DNA from 4 places in the Streptomyces sp. NPDC029296 genome. Region 2 is predicted to be linked to each of the others. Evidence: riboswitches for the same ligand, from Rfam matches in the RefSeq annotation. Region 2 holds a riboswitch; each other region holds the start of a gene.
What was found. A riboswitch is a leader RNA that binds a small molecule or an ion and turns the genes downstream of it on or off. The one in region 2 is predicted to bind cyclic di-AMP.
Positions count from the first base shown of each region.

Region 1: it holds a riboswitch for cyclic di-AMP, as region 2 does, so the genes downstream of both, ACZ4W9_RS11260 (C40 family peptidase) here and ACZ4W9_RS29475 (M23 family metallopeptidase) in region 2, are expected to answer to the same signal.
Region 3: it holds a riboswitch for cyclic di-AMP, as region 2 does, so the genes downstream of both, ACZ4W9_RS02505 (transglycosylase SLT domain-containing protein) here and ACZ4W9_RS29475 (M23 family metallopeptidase) in region 2, are expected to answer to the same signal.
Region 4: it holds a riboswitch for cyclic di-AMP, as region 2 does, so the genes downstream of both, ACZ4W9_RS09030 (transglycosylase family protein) here and ACZ4W9_RS29475 (M23 family metallopeptidase) in region 2, are expected to answer to the same signal.

Region 1 is NZ_JBVHXT010000010.1:83,077-87,993, reverse strand. Features, by position in the region: gene ACZ4W9_RS11280 (8-amino-7-oxononanoate synthase) at 1-155, shown strand, start outside; gene ACZ4W9_RS11275 (DUF397 domain-containing protein) at 240-461, opposite strand; gene ACZ4W9_RS11270 (helix-turn-helix domain-containing protein) at 471-1,331, opposite strand; gene ACZ4W9_RS11265 (ATP-binding protein) at 1,545-2,012, shown strand; gene ACZ4W9_RS11260 (C40 family peptidase) at 2,993-3,466, opposite strand; cyclic di-AMP (ydaO/yuaA leader) riboswitch at 3,470-3,612, opposite strand; gene ACZ4W9_RS11255 (hypothetical protein) at 4,051-4,356, opposite strand; gene ACZ4W9_RS11250 (ATP-dependent Clp protease proteolytic subunit) at 4,364-4,917, opposite strand, start outside.
Region 2 is NZ_JBVHXT010000038.1:20,460-25,376, reverse strand. Features, by position in the region: gene ACZ4W9_RS29495 (GTP cyclohydrolase II) at 1-212, opposite strand, end outside; gene ACZ4W9_RS29490 (MarR family winged helix-turn-helix transcriptional regulator) at 288-797, opposite strand; gene ACZ4W9_RS29485 (dihydrofolate reductase family protein) at 881-2,017, shown strand; tRNA gene ACZ4W9_RS29480 (tRNA-Met) at 2,095-2,168, opposite strand; cyclic di-AMP (ydaO/yuaA leader) riboswitch at 2,490-2,657, shown strand; gene ACZ4W9_RS29475 (M23 family metallopeptidase) at 2,667-3,734, shown strand; gene ACZ4W9_RS29470 (aldo/keto reductase) at 3,811-4,755, shown strand; gene ACZ4W9_RS29465 (PrsW family intramembrane metalloprotease) at 4,798-4,917, opposite strand, start outside.
Region 3 is NZ_JBVHXT010000002.1:214,084-219,000, forward strand. Features, by position in the region: gene ACZ4W9_RS02495 (LolA family protein) at 1-702, opposite strand, end outside; gene ACZ4W9_RS02500 (polyprenyl synthetase family protein) at 1,099-2,109, opposite strand; cyclic di-AMP (ydaO/yuaA leader) riboswitch at 2,702-2,878, shown strand; gene ACZ4W9_RS02505 (transglycosylase SLT domain-containing protein) at 2,881-3,369, shown strand; gene ACZ4W9_RS02510 (HAD family hydrolase) at 3,399-4,211, opposite strand; gene fahA (fumarylacetoacetase) at 4,516-4,917, shown strand, end outside.
Region 4 is NZ_JBVHXT010000008.1:35,335-40,251, reverse strand. Features, by position in the region: gene ACZ4W9_RS09040 (cytochrome P450 family protein) at 1-296, shown strand, start outside; gene ACZ4W9_RS09035 (transglycosylase family protein) at 465-1,616, shown strand; cyclic di-AMP (ydaO/yuaA leader) riboswitch at 1,799-1,980, shown strand; gene ACZ4W9_RS09030 (transglycosylase family protein) at 1,986-2,726, shown strand; gene eno (phosphopyruvate hydratase) at 3,128-4,408, shown strand; gene ACZ4W9_RS09020 (FtsB family cell division protein) at 4,514-4,917, shown strand, end outside.

The DNA.
Region 1 (4,917 bases), on a different contig from region 2:
CGGCCGACTGCCGCTCGGCGGGTCTGGCCGTGGGCTGTTTCCGTCCTCCCTCCGTGCCCGACGGCATCTCACGGCTGAGGCTGACCGCCCGCGCGGACCTCTCCGGGGCCGAGATCGAACGTGCTGTACGCGTCATCGGCGAAACGCGGCCATGAGTCGGCGTGACACGGCCGTGTACCGCCCGAAGACGATGGAATATTGAACAAATTCAAGCAGGGTGGTCGGAGTGGCCGGGATGGTCAGAGCCCGGTGACGAATCCCGTCCAGCTCTCGGGGGAGAAGAGCAGGGCGGGTCCGGCCGGGTTCTTCGAGTCGCGCACGGCGAGCAGTCCGGCCGCGGGGCCGGAGCGCGGCCGTGCCGTCTCCACGCAGTTGTTCGCGCCCGTGCTGCGGCTGCTGCGCACCCAGCGCACGTCGTGCAGGTCGGTACTGGCAGGGACGTTCCGAGGCAGAGCTGACATGGTGCCTCCTTACACGCCGTCACCTATCCCGGCGATGTAGTCCAACGAGTCCTCGGGGGAAAGGGCGTGGAACTGAAGGGTGCTGAAGGCCTCGGAGTAGGCCATGAGGTCTTCTTTCCGTTCCAGGTAGAGGCTACTCGTCAACTGGTCGAGAACAACCACGTCCAGATCAGAAGTGCTCGGAAATGAGAAGATAACGAAAGGCCCGGTGAGGCCGATATGCGCCCCCGCCGTGAAGGGCAGCACCTGGAGCCGTACCTGCGGCAGCCGGGCGGCCTCCATCAGCCGCCGGCGCTGGCGGGCCATCACCCCCGGACCGCCCACCTCGCGGCGCAGCACCGCCTCGTCCAGTACGGCGCTCAGCGCCAGCGGCGGGTCCGACCGCAGTACGTCCTGCCGGGCCAGACGCACCTCCACCAGCGTGTCCAGGCGGTCCTCGTCCAGGTCCTTCACGGCGGCCCGGGTCACCGCGCGGGCGTACTCGGCGGTCTGCAGCAGACCGGGCACCACCGTGGTCTCCAGGGTGCGCATCGCGCTGGCCTGTGACTCCAGGCTGATGAAGTCCCGGTACGTCGGCGGCAGCACACCCCGGTAGGCGTGCCACCAGCGGTGCCGGCCGCTCGTCTCCTCCGACCCCGCCAGTATCAGCAGCAACTCCCGCAGATGCCGGTCCCGCACTTCGTAGGCGTCCAGCAGCAACCGCAGATCGGCCGGTTTCACGCCGCTGGCGCCCGTCTCGATACGGCTCACCTTCGACTGGTGCCAGCCGACCAGCCGGGCCGCCTCACCACTGGTGAGCCCGGCGCCGGTGCGCAGCGTGCGCAGTTCGGCGCCCAGCTTGCGACGGCGTACCGCGGGACCGTTCTGCATGGCTCCTCCTTACTCCGTCCGGACCGCCCCGATACGGTCTCGCGTCGCGGAGTTCACCGCTTCGAGCGACAGATATATGCATATCTTGGTGGATCGCCCCCCGTGACCGTTCCGGTGATGGCAGTCTGACGGACAAGCACCAGTCCGGGACCGTACTCGAACCCACCGCTGTATGGAGGACCACGGTCCCGTTGGGAAAGGGACGACCTCGCCATGGCAGACCATCTGGAAGCCTCCGTCACTCTGCCGAGCGATCCCGCCTCGGTGTCGGCCGCCCGCTCCTATGTCGTGGGCACCCTCGCGGAGTGGGGCCTGCCGTCGGACACCGAGACGGCCGACACCGTGCGGCTGATCGTCTCCGAACTCGCCACCAACGCCGTTCAGCACACCTTCGGCCAGTCACCCACCTTCACGGTCGACATCGCGCTGCACCAGGACGAACAGCTGCGCATCGGGGTCACGGACAGCCATCCCCGGTTCCCGAAGAGACTGCCCGCCTCCGTCCAGCAGGACAATGGGCGCGGCATGGTGATCATCCGCTGGCTGACCGCGGAGTGCGGCGGCCGGCTCCGTGTCCGCCCGACCCGCGAGGGCGGCAAGACGGTCTCCATCGAACTGCCCTGGACCCTCCCGACGGCACCGGTCCCGGCGGGCCGGCCACCGGAAACCCCGGCACGCTGACACACCCGGCGCGGCGGCGGCACGGAGGGTCTTCGCGGGCGGATACGTTTCCTCGGCTCCTCGGCTCCTCGGCTCCTCGGCTCCTCTGCGCGGAACGAGGCCGGGGCCGGCGGACGTGTGCGGCGGTGCGCCCCGGGCACCGGTGCGGTCGATGTGCCGGAGCGCGTGCGGGCACCCTGGTGCGGGGGCAGGCGTGCGGGGCCGGGGGTGCGCCCCGGTGGCGCCCTGGCAGTAACGGACGCGCCCGGGCGGTGTGCGGAGGCCGAGGATCGCCGGTGGGCAAGGTGCCCCGACGGCGCCTTGGTGCCGACGGGCAGCGGACGCACCCGGGCGGCGCTCGGCGACGGCGGTAGTGACGTGCTCGGTGTCCCGGGGGCGGGCGGCAACCGCCGGGTACCGGCCGCGTCCACGTCCACGCACCCACGTGCCGGCGGGCAGCGGACGTACCCGGGCGTGCTGTGACGCGTCGAGGTCGTCGCCGGTGGGGAAGCTCGCCCCGTCGGCGCCCCGGTGCCGGCCGCCCGGAACGCGGCGAGCGGCGGTGCGGCCCCGGCCGGGCGGACGGGCCGCTCGGCCGGTGTGACGCTCCCGTCGGTCCGCCGGGACGCCTACCCGGGACCGAGCCGTCCCGACCGCCGTACGTGCCCGGGAGGCGGTTCCGCGGGTCCTTGCCCCGGCCCGGGTCTCGCCGCCCGCCTGTGCGCGCGGGAAGCGCTCGCGTCGGCGCCTCGGGTCCGTGTCCGGGACCGGGCCCCCCGCGCTCGCTTCCGGTTCGGGCCGTCGCGTGCGTGCCCGCTCGCGCCGCGTGAGATGGCGGGCCTACCCGGACGCACCGGCTGTCCCGGAGTCGGTCCGGGGCCGCCCGCACGCTCGCGAGGCGGCCGGGCCGCCCCGGGCCCGGCCCGCCCACGGGGCCGGGCGGGCGTCGGGGGTTGCCGGAGCGGCCCCGCTGCCGGAGCCGCTCCCGGGGCGGGGGCGGGTCAGCTGACCCGGCCGTACCAGACGCTCCTGGTCCAGATCTTCTGCAGCTTCACCACGTCCCCGGTCTTGGGGGCGTGCCAGATCTTGTTGTGGCCGGCGTAGATGCCGACGTGGTAGACGCTGGAACCCGAGTGGAAGAAGACCAGGTCGCCGACCTTGCGGTGGCGGGCGGAGACATGGTGCGACTTGTTGTACTGCTGGGCGGCGGTGCGCGGCAGCTTCTTGCCGGCCTTCTTGAACGAGTAGAGCGTCAGCCCCGAGCAGTCGAATCTGTGCGGCCCGGTGGCGCCCCACCGGTACGGGGAACCCTTCTTCGAGGCCGCGACCTTGAGTGCTTTCGTCGCGATGGTCGCGGCGGAGGCGTCGGTGGCGAGACCGGGCACCGCGATCGAGCCGCCCACGGCGGCGAGAGTGAGTGCCGAGGCCGTGCCGGCCCGGGCCATCAGCGACGGGACTCGATTGAGCGCAGTCATGCGCAACCCTTCGTCAGCCGCCTGTGAAGGATGACCTGTCGGATTCGGGCTGGCGAAGTAGCCCGGCCGCGTTGCCACGGCTTCACCCCAAGGGCTGCTCGGAACCTCCGCCCCGTGCCCGACTCTGTGTCGGACGACTGGACATCCGTTCCGGCGACCCGCCTTGCTTGGGTCCTCCACTCCTGCCGATCCACTCCGTCGACCGGTCATCCGGGCGGCGGCAGGACTCGGCGTCCGCCCGGATCGCCCCGCCGCGGTGGCGGGGGCTTGTCGTCAGACAGGGATCTTGACGCAGATCTGTCTGAAAATCCCAACGGAATCGGGGATTTGTGGCGTTACTCACCACTCACCCGTTCGGGTGGACAGTGCACCGTTCGAGGCCCCGTCAGGTCATCGTCGCAGCCCCGGACCTGGGGCGATGTGTCTGCGCGGCGACCCCTGGATCCCGCGTCGCGCAAGTCGGGAGACCCGGAAAGCGATCGGGATGTACACCGGTCGGCGGTACGCCGTTCGGGCCGTTTCAACTCCGGTCCGAACGACGCGTGTCGACGCGTCGGCGCCGCCGGGCCGGACGGGTGTCCGCCTCAGCCGGCACCATCCGGCGGGAGCGCGACGCGAGCGGCCCGGCGCTCGCCGTCCAGCACCCGCAGCGCCCGTGCCAGCGTGTCCCCGTGCAGCTCCGTCTCGCCCCGCTGGTGCATCAGCGCGAGCGCGTCCCGCAGCTCTGCCGCCTTGCGCACCAGGCCCTGAGCGGCGCGCAGAGCACCGTAGGTCTGCCCGTACCGGGCCGGATTGACGCGGCCGAGCAGGTCGGCGGCCTCCAGATAACGATCGATCAACTCGCCCTCGGCGCGGGTCAGGGCCGGTAGCGGCGGCAGGTCCGGCAGCACGGGCGGCTCACCTCGCGTCCGGTGCGCCGGGCGTGTCCCGGCGGGCGGGCACGACGGCGTCGACCAGGCCGTACGCCAGCGCCCCGGAGGCGTCCAGGATCAGGTCACGTTCCAGGTCCTCGTGGACCCGCGCGGCCGCGCGCCCCGTGTGCCGGACGAGCATCTCCTCGACGGTGGCGCGCACGCGCGCCAGTTCCCCGGCCCGGAGGATCAGGTCACCGGGCCGGCCGCGCACCGGCTCGGCCAGTGCCACCTGTTCGAGCACGACCCGGGCGCCGGGCAGCATGAACCGCTTGCCCGGGGTGCCGGCCGCGAGCAGCACCGCGGCGTAGGCGGCGGCCTGCCCCAGGCAGTAGGTCGCCACGTCGCAGCTGACGTAGCGCATCGTGTCGTAGACCGCCGCCATGGCGTCGAAGGAGCCGCCGGGGGAGTTCACGTACAGCGTGATGTCCCGGTCCGGCGCCTGGTGCTCCAGATACATGAGCTGAGCCGTGACATCGCTCGCCGCCGCGTCGTCGACCGGTGTGCCGAGGAAGACGATCCGGTCCTGGAAGAGCCGCG
Region 2 (4,917 bases):
CGGGCCGAGCCGAAGACGTCACCGGTCAGGCACTCGGAGTGCAGCCGCACCAGCGGGACCGGGCCGGGCTCGCCCAGGACGAGGGCGAGGTGCTCCCGGCCGTCGGTGAGGCCGTGGAAGGTGACGAGTTCCGCGTCGGCGCCGTAGCCGTCGGCGAAGCGCAGCGGTACCCGGACGCGGGCGCGCGGGGTGGCGGCGGGCAGGTCGGGCATGCGGATCCCTCCGGGACAGATGCTTCAGATTTGAAGCAATGGTTCGCGGGGACCCTATCCCATGCTGCAAAGCAATCAGGAGCAGGACGAGCGGCGCCGCCAGGGGACGTCGTCCGCCCCGGCCGTGGCCCCCTCGCCCTGCAGCCCGTGCGCGATCCCCGTGCAGATCGCCTCCAGCTGCCCCACCTGCTCCGCGGTGAGCCGGTCGAACAGCAGCGTGCGGACCGTCTCGACGTGTCCGGGCGCCGTCCGCTCCAGTACGGCCGTCCCCGCCTCCGTCAGCACCGCGAGCGAGGCGCGCTTGTCCTCGGCGCAGTTCTCCCGGCGCACCAGGCCGTCCCGCTCCAGCCGGTTCACGACGTACGTCAGCCGGCTGCGGGTGATCTTCAGGCTCTCGGCGAGATCGGTCATGCGCAGCCGCCGGCCCGGGGCGTCGGAGAGGTTGGCCAGCACGGAGTAGAACAGGTGCGGCATGCCGCCGTCCTGCTGGAGCTGCCGGTCGATCGCGTCCTCCAGGAGGCGGGAGGCGGCGATGTAGGCGCGCCAGGCGCGCTGCTCCTCGGGACTGAGCCAGCGGGTCGTCATGCCGCCAGTGTAGGTTTGTTCAAAAATTGAACCAAGCCGCCGCGGGCCCGCCTCGCCGCCCGCCTCCGGAAGAGAGAGCGCCGATGCCCCTGCCGTACGTGCTGCTGTCCGCCGCCGTCTCCCTCGACGGCTACCTGGACGACACGGGCCCCGAACGGCTCCTGCTGTCCAGCCCGGCCGACTTCGACCGGGTCGACGAGGTGCGGGCCTCGGCCGACGCCGTCCTCGTCGGCGCCGGCACGATCCGCGCCGACGACCCCCGGCTCCTGGTCAACTCCGCCGAGCGGCGCGCGGCCCGGCGCGCGGCGGGCCGGCCGGAGTATCCGCTGAAGGTCGCCGTCACCGGATCCGGCGACCTCGACCCGGCGGCGCGCTTCTGGCACACCGGCGGCGACAAGCTCGTCTACACCACCGACACCGGCGCCGTACGGGCCTCGCGCCTCCTCGGGAACACCGCCGACGTCGTCCCGCTCGGCCCCGCCCTGGACTGGCGGTCCCTGCTGGAGCACCTGCACGACGTGCGGGGGGTCGGGCGGCTGATGGTCGAGGGCGGCGGCACGGTCCACACCCAGCTCCTGAGCCAGGGCCTCGCCGACGAACTCCAGCTGGTCCTCGCCCCGCTGCTCGTCGGCGACCCGGCGGCCCCCCGGCTGTTCGGGCCCGGCGCCTACCAGGACGGACGCCTGCGCCTGCTGGACACCCGCCGGATCGAGGACGTCGTCCTCGTGCGCTACGCCCCCACGGCTCCCGGCACCGGTACGGCCGCCACCGCCGCCGACCGCCACTGGCTGCGCACCGCCTGCGAGCTGGCGGCCCTGTGCCCGCCGTCGCGGACGGCGTTCAGCGTCGGCGCGGTCGTGGTGGCCGCCGACGGCACCGAACTGGCCCGGGGACACTCCCGCGAGGGCGGCGACACGGTGGTGCACGCGGAGGAGGCGGCGCTCGCGAAGATCGACCCGGCCGAGCCGCGCCTCGCCGGCGCCACGGTGTACTCCAGCCTGGAGCCGTGCACCCGCCGTGCCTCCCGGCCGGCGCCCTGCGCCGAGCTGATCCTGCGGGCGGGGGTGCGGCGGGTGGTCACCGCCTGGCGGGAGCCCGACACCTTCGTCACGGCGGCCGACGGGGCGGGCGCGCTGAGCGCGGCGGGCGTACGGGTCGTCGTCCTGCCGGAGCTGGAGGAGCCGGCCAAGGCGCCGAACGCCCATCTTCTGCCGGGCTGAGCGTGCGCCCGGGCGCACCCGGGCGCACATACACCCAGGGCCCGGAATCCTTGGGATTCCGGGCCCTGGGCCTTCAGTAGCGGGGACAGGATTTGAACCTGCGACCTCTGGGTTATGAGCCCAGCGAGCTACCGAGCTGCTCCACCCCGCGTCGTTGTGACTCCAGTGTACGCCATGCGCGGGATGGTTCGCACACCGGTTTTCGCGGGCCCCGGGACGGGCGGCCCCGCGGGTCACGCAAGGTGACCGGACGAGCGCCGTACGCATAACATCTGAGTCACCATCAAAATCCCGAGTGACTGCTGAACCCTCCCGGGGGTCAGGCAACTCGCCCGCTTTGGCGGGATAGTTGCCGATAACTCCACCAGTAAAAAGCGTGTTGATCAAGGGGGACGGCTTGGAAAGTGACTGGCAGGTCTATTAACGTTCGATAACGCAGCGCGGTCGTCCCAGCCGTCACAAGAGGCGGCTCCGTGCGCACGCGCCGAATCCCGCGAGGGAACCGGGGAACCACCATTTGGGGTGAATCACGCGGATACCGTCGTGTACTCACGCGAGTCCACGACCGGATATACGCGCGTAGGAGACCTTCCTGCTCCGAACCCGTCAGCTAACCCGGTAGGCGGAGGAAGGAAAGGAGCGCGCCCGCGTGGCGTCCAACCGGCCTGTCCCCGAAGCCCCGTCCATACCGGCACAGCGCGAGACCGAGCCCGAGCCCGAGACCTTCGGCTACGGCGCCTACCGCGCCGACGAGGGCCCGTGGGAGGAATGGAACCCCACCGAGGACTCCGTCGCCCCGGTCCGCGGCCGGCACCGGGTCGCCAAGCAGCGCGGCGGCTTCGCGCGCAGCTCCACCGTCCTCGGCGTCGGCGTCATGGCCGCCGTCGGCGCGGGCGGCATGGCCAGCGCCAACACCGGCAAGCCGCCGGTGTCCATCTCCCTGCCGGACCTGCCCTCGGTCGGCTCCCTCTTCCACGACGGCTCCGGCGACGCCGAGCCCGCCGCCGAGGCCACCGCGCTCAGCACCGTCGCCGTGGCCTCCGGCACGGACCGGGACAGCGCCGACGCGGGCGAGGTGCTGCGCAACCGGATCATGGCGCAGGCCGAGCAGCAGCAGGGCCAGGCCGACAGCAAGGCGGCCGCCGCCGCGCTCGCCGCCGCCGAGAAGCAGACCGCGCGGGCCGCCGCCGAGGCGGAACAGGAGGCCGCCGCCAAGGCCGCCGCCGCCAAGGAGAAGGCGGAGGCCGACGCGGAGAAGGCCGAGGCCGAGGCGAAGAAGGCGGCGGAGGAGAAGCGGCTGGCCGAGCTGGCCAAGCAGTACGCGCTCCCGACCTCCTCGTACACGATCACCTCGACGTTCGGGCAGGCCGGCTCGATGTGGTCCTCCGGCCACCACACCGGGCTCGACTTCGCCGCGCCCACCGGCACCCTGATCAAGGCTGTGCACAGCGGCACGATCACCGAGGCGGCCCTGGCCGGCGCCTACGGCTACCGCACCATCCTGACCCTGGACGACGGCACCGAGCTGTGGTTCTGCCACCAGTCCTCGATCAACGTCACGGTCGGCCAGAAGGTCACCACCGGCGAGGTCATCGGCCGCGTCGGCGCCACCGGCAACGTCACCGGCCCGCACCTGCACCTGGAGATCCACCCCGCCGGCTCGTCCGCCGGCATCGACCCGATGGCCTGGCTGCGCGACAAGGGCCTCAACCCCTGACGGCCTTCCCGGAAGACCCGGGAATCCGGCGCCGGCGGCGGGATGCGATGAGCCCCCGCCGGCGTTGGCATGACGTATGACGTCACTTCGTACACTCGGCTCCTCCGACCTCGAGGTCTTCCCGCTCTGCCTGGGCGGCAACGTCTTCGGCTGGACCGCCGACGAGCAGACCTCCTTCGCCGTCCTCGACTCCTACACCGCGGCCGGCGGCAACTTCATCGACACCGCCGACGTCTACTCGGCCTGGGCCGAGGGCAACAAGGGCGGCGAATCGGAGACGATCCTCGGCGCGTGGCTGAAGGCCCGCGGCAACCGCTCCGACGTGGTCGTCGCGACCAAGGTCAGCCAGCACCCGGAGTACCAGGGCCTGTCGGCCGCCACCATCAAGGCCGCCGCCGACGCCTCGCTGCGCCGCCTGGGCACCGACTACATCGACCTCTACTACACCCACTTCGACCAGCCCGAGGTGCCGGTCGAGGAGATCATCGGCGCGCTGGACGAGCTGGTGAAGGCCGGCAAGGTCCGGCACATCGCCGCCTCCAACATCACCGCCGAGCGCCTGCGCGAGTCCCTGGAGTTCTCCGACCGCGAGGGCCTCGCCCGCTACGTCGCCCTCCAGCCGCACTACAACCTGGTCTCCCGCGACACCTACGAGGGCCCGCTCCAGGAACTCGTCGCCCGTGAGGGCCTGTCCGTCGTCCCGTACTTCGCGCTCGCCTCGGGCTTCCTGACCGGCAAGTACCGGCCCGGCGAGAGCGTCGACAGCGCCCGCGCCGACCGGGTCCAGGACTACCTGGCATCCGAGCGCGGCCGGAAGGTCCTGACGGCCCTGGACGAGGTCGCCGCCGCCCACGGGGCCCCCGTCGCCACGGTCGCCCTGGCCTGGCTGGCCGCCCAGCCGACGGTCACCGCCCCGATCGCCTCGGCCCGCACGGTGGAGCAGCTGCCGGCGCTGCTCGGCGTGGCGGACCTGGAGCTCACGGACGCGGAGGTGGCGAAGCTGACGGAGGCCTCGGCCTGACCGCTTCCCGGCGGTACCCGCCCGCCGTGCGGGCCCGTGCGGTCAGGTCCGGTACGGGTTGTACAGGGCGTAGGGCACCGCCGGGTGTCCGTACGGCGCCGCCGCCCGGTACACCGGGACCGCGGCGGCGGCCCGGCCCGCGTACTCCAGCGCCGGCCGGGC
Region 3 (4,917 bases), on a different contig from region 2:
GCCGACCGTGGTGCCGGACTGCCGGGGCTTGATCAGCAGCTTGTAGGCGTCGCGGCCGGCGACCTGCGCGGTGCCGTCGACGGTGACGGACGTGGTGCCGTCCACCGACTTCAGGGCCTCGTCGGCGAAGTCCTCGGGCGTGGCCGGCGGCTCGGCGCGGCGCTCCTTGCCGGATCCGGCCGCGGTGGAGTGGTAGACCTCGTTGCTCTTGCTGTCGTAGCCCCAGACGTCCTTGCCGTCGTGGACGAGGCTGTACTCGGCGCCGCGCTCCAGCAGTGACACCTTCTGCCGGTCCGGGCCGTCGGCCGCGATCCGCAGGGTGTGCATGCCGGACGCCAGCTCGGTGAACCGGGACTTCGGGTCGGCGGAGGAGCCGTCCCCGGAGCCGTCCCGGTCCCCGCCGGAGAGCAGGCCGTCCTCCAGGCCGCCGAGGTCGGGCAGGCCGAGATCTGTGGTGATCTTCACGGTGCCGGACAGCTGCCGCACGTCCGACGCGGCCATCTTCTCGATCAGCTGCTGTGCGGTGATCTTCGGCAGGTCGGGGTCGCCGGAGTCGGCGAGCGCCGGGACGAGCCCGATCGTGGCCGCCGCCACCCCCACCACCGCGACCGGGACGGCGTACCGGGCGGCTGTGCGCCGGCCGGAGCGCGGCTCCTCGTCGCGTGCGGCGCCCACTGTGTCGTCGGATTCGTACGGTGCCATGTGTGCCTTACCTCCGTCGTCGGCGGCGGCCGTTCTCACGCTGGTCAACCCTGAGCCGCCATTCTCACCCGAATCGGTGAGGAGTGGTGATATCCGTGGCTTCCATATGACCAAATCGGCGGCGCGGAAGCGTCAGCCCTCGGAGGCAACCGCGTCTACGCCTGCGGTATGACACCCGGCGGCCGGATCCTCCCCGACCCGTAAGGGTCACAGGGAGCCGCGGCCCTGTGAGGGACGCCGGGACGGGGGGAGGACCGGCCTCTGACGGTACGCCCGCAGTCGTACGGCGGTACGACGGCCGGCCGGGCGAGGGTGTGACCGTACGAACGTCAGCCGAGCGGGTGATACGGCGGTCGCCCGGAAGCACTCCGGGTCCGGCCGGCGGGGCCGGGCCGGTCAGCCGGCGCGGTGGACCACCGCGTCGCACAGCTCCACCAAGGCGGCCTTGGCGTCGCACTCCGGCAGCGGGGCGAGCGCGGCCCGCGCCTCCTCCGCGTACCGGACGGTGTCCCGGCGGGCCTGCTCCAGCGCGGGGTGGGCGCGCAGCGCGGCCAGCGCCCGGGCGTGCCGGGCGTCGTCGCCGAGGTCGGAGTCCAGCAGCTCGCACAGCGCGATGTCCTCGGCCAGTCCGAGCCGGGCGGCCCGCTCGCGCAGCCGGAGCACCGGCAGGGTCGGGATGCCCTCGCGCAGGTCGGTCCCCGGAGTCTTGCCGGACTCGTGGGAGTCGGAGGCGATGTCCAGGACGTCGTCCGCCAGCTGGAAGGCGACGCCGAGCCGCTCGCCGTACTGGGTGAGCACGTCCACGACCCGCTCGCCCGCGCCGGACATCATCGCGCCGAACCGGCAGGACACCGCGACCAGGGAGCCGGTCTTGCCGGCCAGCACGTCCAGGTAGTGCTCGACCGGGTCACGGCCGTCCGAGGGGCCCGCGGTCTCCAGGATCTGCCCGGTGACCAGGCGTTCGAACGCCAGGGCCTGCACCCGGACCGCCTCCGGGCCGAGGTCGGCGAGGATCTGGGAGGCACGCGCGAAGAGGAAGTCGCCGGTGAGGACCGCGACGGAGTTGCCCCAGCGGGTGTTGGCGCTGTCCACCCCGCGGCGCACGGCCGCCTCGTCCATGACGTCGTCGTGGTACAGCGTGGCCAGGTGGGTCAGCTCCACGACCACGGCCGAGGGCACCACCCCCGGCGCGTACGGGTCGCCGAACTGGGCGGCGAGCATCACGAGCAGTGGCCGGAATCGTTTCCCGCCGGCCCGTACGAGGTGCTGCGCGGCCTCGGTGATGAACGGGACCTCGCTCTTGGTGGCATCGAGCAAGCCTTCCTCGACAGCCGCCAATCCGGCCTGGACATCGGCTTCGAGAGCCTGGTCCCGCACGCTCAGCCCGAACGGCCCGACGACGGTCACGAGGGGTCTCCTGTCTGCTGGTGTCTGCTGGCGATTACACGGTTTGTCGATAGGTCGCTGCCATCACTCAAGTCAGCGTATCCGGTCCTGTTTCGATCACCGATAGCGCCCACCGGTCCAGCTCGGGTGGTATCGAACCATGACCGGCATGGTTTTGATCACACGGTAATAAGGGACATATATCGACTTAACGGTAATCCGGATGCCGTGTCGCGACCTCTCCACACCTTCCTCACCCTCGCCTTCCCCTCGCCGCCCCTACGACAACGACGGGCATCGCACCCCGGGTTCCATCACGACTCGGACTTCAGACCTGAATCCCACTAATCCCCCATGTCTGATTTGAAGCCTTTTGCCATTTCGTGAATTGGGTCACGCGCCCGACCGGCCCACTCCTCACACCCCATCCCCCTCCGACCCTTGCCCCGTCGGCGAGTTGGGGATTGGCGATCGCAAAGGATCAAGTACCTCATACGGAGTCGATCAAGGCCAAATGGCGCATTGGGTGAATCCGGTACTTGTTCCCGACATGTGCTCTCGCATACGTTCCGGGCCGTCGGGCGGACGCCTAATCCTGCCGCCGCCCGCGCAACCCATTCACGAACTCATTCGTACGGCAGGAGCGGGGGACCCAGGTAAGCCGCCGCGCCGGACGGCATGCGCCGCGCCGGCACGGCTCGGGGTGAAGCCGTGCCTCCTCCCGGGCACGGCCGGGCGCCTCCCCGCCCGAACCCGACAGCTCACCTCGCAGGCGCCGGAGAGGAACTTTCGATGCCCGCTGCCGCTCAGCACCGCCGTACCCGGAACGCCCGCCTCGTCCGTGCCCTCGCCGCCGCCTGCACCGGCGCCGCCGTCCTCACCCTGCCGCTCATCGGCGCGGGCAGCGCCCTCGCCGCCCCCGCCGCGGCCCCGGCGGTGTCCACCACCCCGGCCGGATACCCGAACACCCTCGACGGCTGGATCCGCGAATCGCTCGCGATCATGGCCGAGAAGAAGATCCCGGGCACCTACAACGGCATCCACCGCAACATCATCCGCGAGTCCTCCGGCAACCCGGCGGCCATCAACCTCTGGGACTCCAACGCGGCCAAGGGCATCCCGTCCAAGGGCCTGCTCCAGGTCATCGACCCGACCTTCAACGCGTACCACGTCGCCGGAACGTCCTTCGACATCTACGACCCGGTCGCGAACATCACCGCCGCCTGCAACTACGCGGCGGACCGCTACGGCTCCATCGACAACGTCTTCGGCGCCTACTGACCGGCCCGGCCGCCGCCCCCTCCCCGTGGTCAGGCGGCCGGGAACAGTCTCTCGAGGACGACGGCGACCCCGTCGTCCTCGTTCGACAGCGTGACTTCGTCGGCCACCGCCTTCAGCTCCGGATGCGCGTCGGCCATGGCGACACCGCGCGCCGCCCAGCGGAACATCGGGATGTCGTTGGGCATGTCGCCGAAGGCTAGGGCCCGTTCGGCGCCGACCCCCAGCCGCTCGGCGGCCAGCGCCAGACCGGTCGCCTTCGTCACCCCGCTCGGCTGGAGCTCCACGGTGCCCGGCCCCGACATGGTGACGCTCGCCAGCGAGCCCACCGCGGAGCGCGCCACGGCCGCCAGCTCGTCGTCGGACAGCTCGGCGTGGCGCAGCAGCACCTTGCTGATGGGCTCGGCCCACAACTCGGCACGCCGGCCGATCCGGACCGCGGGCAGCGTCGGGTGCGGCATCCGGTAGCCCGGCTCGATGAGCGTGAGCCCGTCCACGCCGTCCTGGTCGACCGCCGCGTACACCTGCCCCACCTCCGCCTCGATCTTGCCGAGCGCGGTCTCCGCCAGCTCCCGGTCCAGCCGGACCGACCACAGCAGACGGCCGGTTCGGGCGTCGTAGACCTGCGCGCCCTGACCGCACACGGCCAGTCCGGTGCGGCCGAGGCGCGCGAGCAGGGGCCGTACCCGGGGCGCCGGGCGGCCGGTGACCACCAGGTGCCGGGCCCCGGCCCGCGCCACCCGGGCGAGCGCGGCGAGCGACCGGTCGGAGACGGTGTCGTCGCCGCGCAGCAGCGTCCCGTCCAGGTCAGTGGCGATGAGGGCATATGCCGGGGAGGGTGCCATGCCCAGAGAATACGGACACCGGGGCCCGCGGACTCCCCCCTCGTTCCCCGCGATCGCACACCGCGCGGCCCCAAGTCGCCCCCGGCGACGGCCCGATGACGGCCGCACGGTGCCACCCGGGGCCGGCGAGCGGCCGCACGGCCGTCATGCCCCCCGGCCGGCCCCGACGGCGGAAGCGGTTCTCCCGGCCGCCCCGTACGCCCCCCGATGCACTGCCCATGACACGCGTGTCGGCCGTAACGTGTGGCCCGACCACATGGAACGCTTCGCCATGCATGGCACGGATGAGAGTGAGGCAGCACCCATGCCCCCCTTCGACGTCCCCGAGGGCGACCCCTTCGGCCCGCACAACCTCCCCTACGGCGTGTTCTCGCCCCGCGGCAGCACGGAGCGGAGGATCGGCGTCCGGCTCGGGAACCACGTCCTCGACGCGGGCGCCGCGGCGGCGGCGGCCGGCTCGCCCCACCAGGCGCTGCTCGCCGCCCCCACCCTCAACCCGCTGCTGGCCGCCGGCCGCGCCACCTGGTCCGGGGTACGGCGCGCCGTCACGTCCTGGATCACCGACCCGGCCCACCGCCCGACGGTCGAGCCCCTCTTCCACCCCCTGTCCGAGGTGACGCTGCACCTGCCCTTCGAGGTGGCGGACTACGTCGACTTCTACGCCTCGGAGCACCACGCCCGCAACGTCGGCCGGATCTTCCGCCCG
Region 4 (4,917 bases), on a different contig from region 2:
GCGACCCGGTGCTCGTCGTGCTCGCCGCCGCGGACCGGGACCCCGAGCGGTTCGCCGACCCGGACGTGCTGGACCTCGGCCGCCGCGACAACCAGCACCTCGGCTACGGCCACGGCATCCACTACTGCCTGGGCGCGCCGCTCGCCCGGCTGGAGGGCCAGACCGCGCTGGCCACCCTGTTCACCCGCCTGCCCGACCTGCGGCTGGCCGCCGATCCGGCCGAGCTGCGCTGGCGCGGCGGGCTCATCATGCGCGGCCTGCGCACCCTGCCGGTGGAGTTCACGCCGACCGCCTGAACACAGTCTCTCCCCGGCGAGATGACACTTTCTCAACTCTGTGATCTTCACGTGATCTGTGCGGCATGAACTTGTGACAAGTGATCGTCTGCCGATACGTTCACCCATCAGCGCGGCGAGCGGCTCCAACCGCCGCGCCGGCCCTGCTGTCGCTCGAAAGGCTTCTGCATGCTCACCGGGAACGGCCGACACCGTCGCCCCCGCCAGGCTCCGGCCCTCCTCGTCGCGGCCGGCGTGACCGGCTCCGCCATCGCCATCCCGCTGCTCGGCGCCGCGAGCGCCAACGCGGCCGACGGCACCACGTGGGACAAGGTGGCCGAGTGCGAGAGCGGCGGCTCCTGGAGCGCGGACACCGGGAACGGGTACCACGGCGGCCTGCAGATCTCGCAGGACGACTGGGACAAGTACGGCGGCGGCCAGTACGCGGCCAGCGCCGACCAGGCCAGCCGCCAGCAGCAGATCGCCGTCGCCGAGAAGATCCTGGCCGACCGGGGCACCACTCCCTGGGCCACCTGTGCCCTGCTGTCCGGCCTGACGCGCAACTCGGGCTCCATGGACGTCGACACGGGCGTCGGCGACTCCGGCGGGGCCGGCGGTTCCGGTGACTCGTCCGGATCGGCCGACGGCTCCGGTACCTCCGCGACCCCCGACGCCTCCGGCTCGTCCGGGCTGCCGGACGCGTCACCCTCCACCGGCACCGGCCCCGCCGACGGCTCCTCCTCGGACCCGACCGGCACGCCCACCGCCGAGCCGGGCAAGGGCAAGGGCAACGACAAGGGCAAGGACGCGGACACCGGCACCGGCACCGGCGAGGACGCCGGTACGGGCGCGGACAACGGGACCGGCGACGACGCGGGCCGGGCGGCGGACGAGGACACGGGCAAGGGCACCGGTTCCACCGGGACCGATACCCCCAAGTCCGACAAGTCCGCCACGCCGGACACCGGAAGCACCCAGGGCGCCGGCGGCTCCCCGGCGGCCACCCCGGACCCCGGGGCCGTGAACAACCCGCAGCGCGCGGCCGGTTCCTGGAGCCTGGTCGACACCGGCGCCGTCGGCACCGGCGGACGCCACCGGGGCGGGAGCGCCGACGAAAGCGTGACAAACGGTCATAATGCCGCCCCGTCCGGCCGGCACGCCTCCCGCGAACCGGACACCTACACGGTCCGCGAGGGCGACTCGCTGTCCTCCATCGCCGACTCCCTTGACGTCGACGGCGGGTGGCACGCGCTGTACGCCGGCAACAAGAAGGCCATCGGTGCCGACCCCGACCGCATCACCGCCGGTCAGACCCTGGATGTCCAGGGCGAAACGGGCTGAAAACGCCGGGACTTGACGCCCCGCTTAACGCCTTGATGTCCGGTTTGGCGAAAGTGTGGGATGAGTCTCAGAAGCCCTGATCGTCTTTGAAATTCCGGCGATCACCTGTCTACGGTCGAAGCCGCTCGTCACCACGAGCCCCGGCAGCCGCCACGCCGAATCCTGCCAGCGGCCGCCCGGGAACAGTCGTCGCGCCAAGCGCCGTAGGCAGGAGCGGGGGACCCAAGGTAAGTGCCGGGCCCGGCAGTTGAAGCTGGGACCGGCTGGGGGTGAAGCCGCGTCACGCGCAAGCGGACGACGCGGCCGGGCAACTCAACCGGCCCGAACCCGACAGCTCACCTCGTAGGCGTCGGTGAGGGGAATCGATCCATGCTGTTTACCGGCAAGGGCAAGCACCGTCGTCCGTCCAAGGCCGTCCGCGCCGTCACGCTCGCCGGTGTCACCGGCGCCGCCGTCGCCGCCCCGCTGATGGCGGCCGGCAACGCCTCCGCCGCCACCGCCTCCCAGTGGGACACGGTCGCCCAGTGCGAGTCCGGCGGCAACTGGTCCATCAACACCGGCAACGGCTACTACGGCGGTCTGCAGTTCTCCGCCTCCACCTGGGCCGCGTACGGCGGCACGCAGTACGCCTCCACCGCCGACAAGGCCTCCAAGGCGCAGCAGATCTCCGTCGCCGAGAAGGTCCTCGCCTCCCAGGGCAAGGGCGCCTGGCCGGTCTGCGGCACGGGCCTGTCGAGCTCCCCCTACAACGGCTCCGCCCCGAGCACCCCGGCGCCGTCCGCCCCGTCCACGCCGTCCACCCAGGACTCGGGCACCTCCACCCGCTCCGCCGACCAGCAGGCCGCCTCCCGCTCCGCCGAGCGCCCGGCCGCCTCCACCGGCACGAGCAAGAGCACCGGCGGCAGCACGGGCAAGACCGTCACCACCCCGACCGGCAAGAAGGTCGAGAAGGGCGACGGCGAGTACAAGGTCGTCCAGGGCGACACGCTCGGCACCATCGCCGCGCGGCACCAGGTCGCGGGCGGCTGGGAGAAGCTGTTCGAGCTGAACAAGGACATCGTCCAGGACGCCGACCTCATCTACCCGGGTCAGCAGCTCCACCTGAAGTGATCCCCGGCCCCCCGGCCGGACCCCAGGGCCCGTACTTCCCGGCGGGCCCCCCGAGAGCCACGGACCCGCACGGGCGGGCGGACCCCTGAAGTCCCCGGGGTCCGCGCGTCCCGGCGGATCCCCCCGCAAGACCCCGTGCGGGTCACCCCCGTCCCCACGGGCTCCCCGCCCCGGCGCGTTCTCCCCCGTACGCGCCGGGGCGGGGCTTTTTTCGCGCCCGCCCCGGCACCCGGCGCCCCCCGGCCGCCCCGGACCCCTTTGTTTCGATTGAAAACAAAAGGTACCGTCGGTCTGTCCACGGGACGGTCGGTCGGTGGCCAAGGCGCCCGGGACGGTTAGGCTCTAGTCGCAAGGCACACCAGCCCCGCACTTCCAGCGTCACATCCAAGAAGGAGATGCTCGTGCCGTCCATCGACGTCGTCGTAGCCCGGGAAATCCTGGACTCCCGAGGCAACCCCACGGTCGAGGTCGAGGTCGGCCTCGACGACGGCAGCACGGGTCGTGCCGCCGTCCCGTCCGGCGCCTCGACCGGCGCCTTCGAGGCCATCGAGCTGCGCGACGGTGACCCGAACCGCTACCAGGGCAAGGGCGTCGAGAAGGCCGTCCTGGCCGTCATCGAGCAGATCGGCCCCGAGCTGGTCGGCTACGACGCCACCGAGCAGCGCCTGATCGACCAGGCCATGTTCGACCTGGACGCCACCGACAACAAGGGCTCCCTCGGCGCCAACGCCATCCTCGGCGTCTCGCTCGCCGTCGCCCACGCCGCCTCCGAGGCCAGCGACCTGCCGCTCTTCCGCTACCTGGGCGGCCCGAACGCGCACCTGCTGCCGGTGCCGATGATGAACATCCTGAACGGCGGCTCGCACGCCGACTCCAACGTGGACATCCAGGAGTTCATGATCGCCCCGATCGGCGCGGAGTCCTTCTCCGAGGCGCTGCGCTGGGGCACCGAGGTCTACCACACCCTGAAGAAGGTCCTGAAGAACAAGGGCCTGTCCACCGGCCTCGGCGACGAGGGCGGCTTCGCCCCCAACCTCGGCTCCAACCGCGAGGCCCTCGACCTCATCCTCGAGGCGATCAAGGAGGCCGGCTACACCCCCGGCGAGCAGATCGCCCTGGCGCTCGACGTCGCCGCGTCCGAGTTCTACAAGGACGGCTCGTACGTCTTCGAGGGCAAGAACCGCACCGCCGCCGAGATGACCGAGTACTACGCCGAGCTGGTCGAGGCGTACCCGCTGGTCTCCATCGAGGACCCGCTGTTCGAGGACGACTGGGAGGGCTGGAAGACCATCACCGACAAGCTCGGTGACAAGGTCCAGCTCGTCGGCGACGACCTGTTCGTCACCAACCCGGAGCGCCTGGCCAGGGGCATCGAGGAGGGCGCCGCCAACGCCCTGCTGGTCAAGGTCAACCAGATCGGCTCGCTGACCGAGACCCTGGACGCCGTCGAGCTGGCCCAGCGCAACGGCTTCAAGTGCATGATGTCCCACCGCTCCGGCGAGACCGAGGACGTCACCATCGCCGACCTGGCCGTCGCCACCAACTGCGGCCAGATCAAGACCGGCGCCCCGGCCCGCTCCGAGCGCGTCGCCAAGTACAACCAGCTGCTGCGCATCGAGGAGATCCTCGACGACGCCGCGGTGTACGCCGGCCGCAGCGCCTTCCCGCGCTTCAAGGGCTGAGCGGACCCCACCTGGGGCAAGTCCTAGCCAGTCGTACGTACGTCCCCGGACCCGGTCCCGTACCGTGTCCGGGGACGTACGCGCGTGTGACGGGAGGCGGGGAAGATGGGCGTGAGGGACCGTGACCGGTTCTCCACCGCGACCAGGATCAGGCTGCTCGGCGAGCAGACCGCGGCCCGCGTCTACCGCTCGCAGACCAAACGGCAGGCCCGCCGCTCCCGGCTCACCGGCCGCGCGGCGCTGCTCGCGCTGGTGCTGTGCACGATGGTCGTCGCCCTCGCCTACCCGATGCGGCAGTACGTCTCCCAGCGCGCGGAGATCGCCGACCTCCAGCGCCGGCAGCAGCAGGCCCGCGAGCGGGTCGAGCAGCTGCGGGACCTCAAGGCGCGCTGGCAGGACGACGCCTACGCCGAGCAGCAGATCCGCCGCCGGCTGCACTACGTACGGCCCGGTGAGACCGGGTACGTGGTCGTCGACCCCGGCGCGGCCAAGCAGTCCCGCGCCGACCT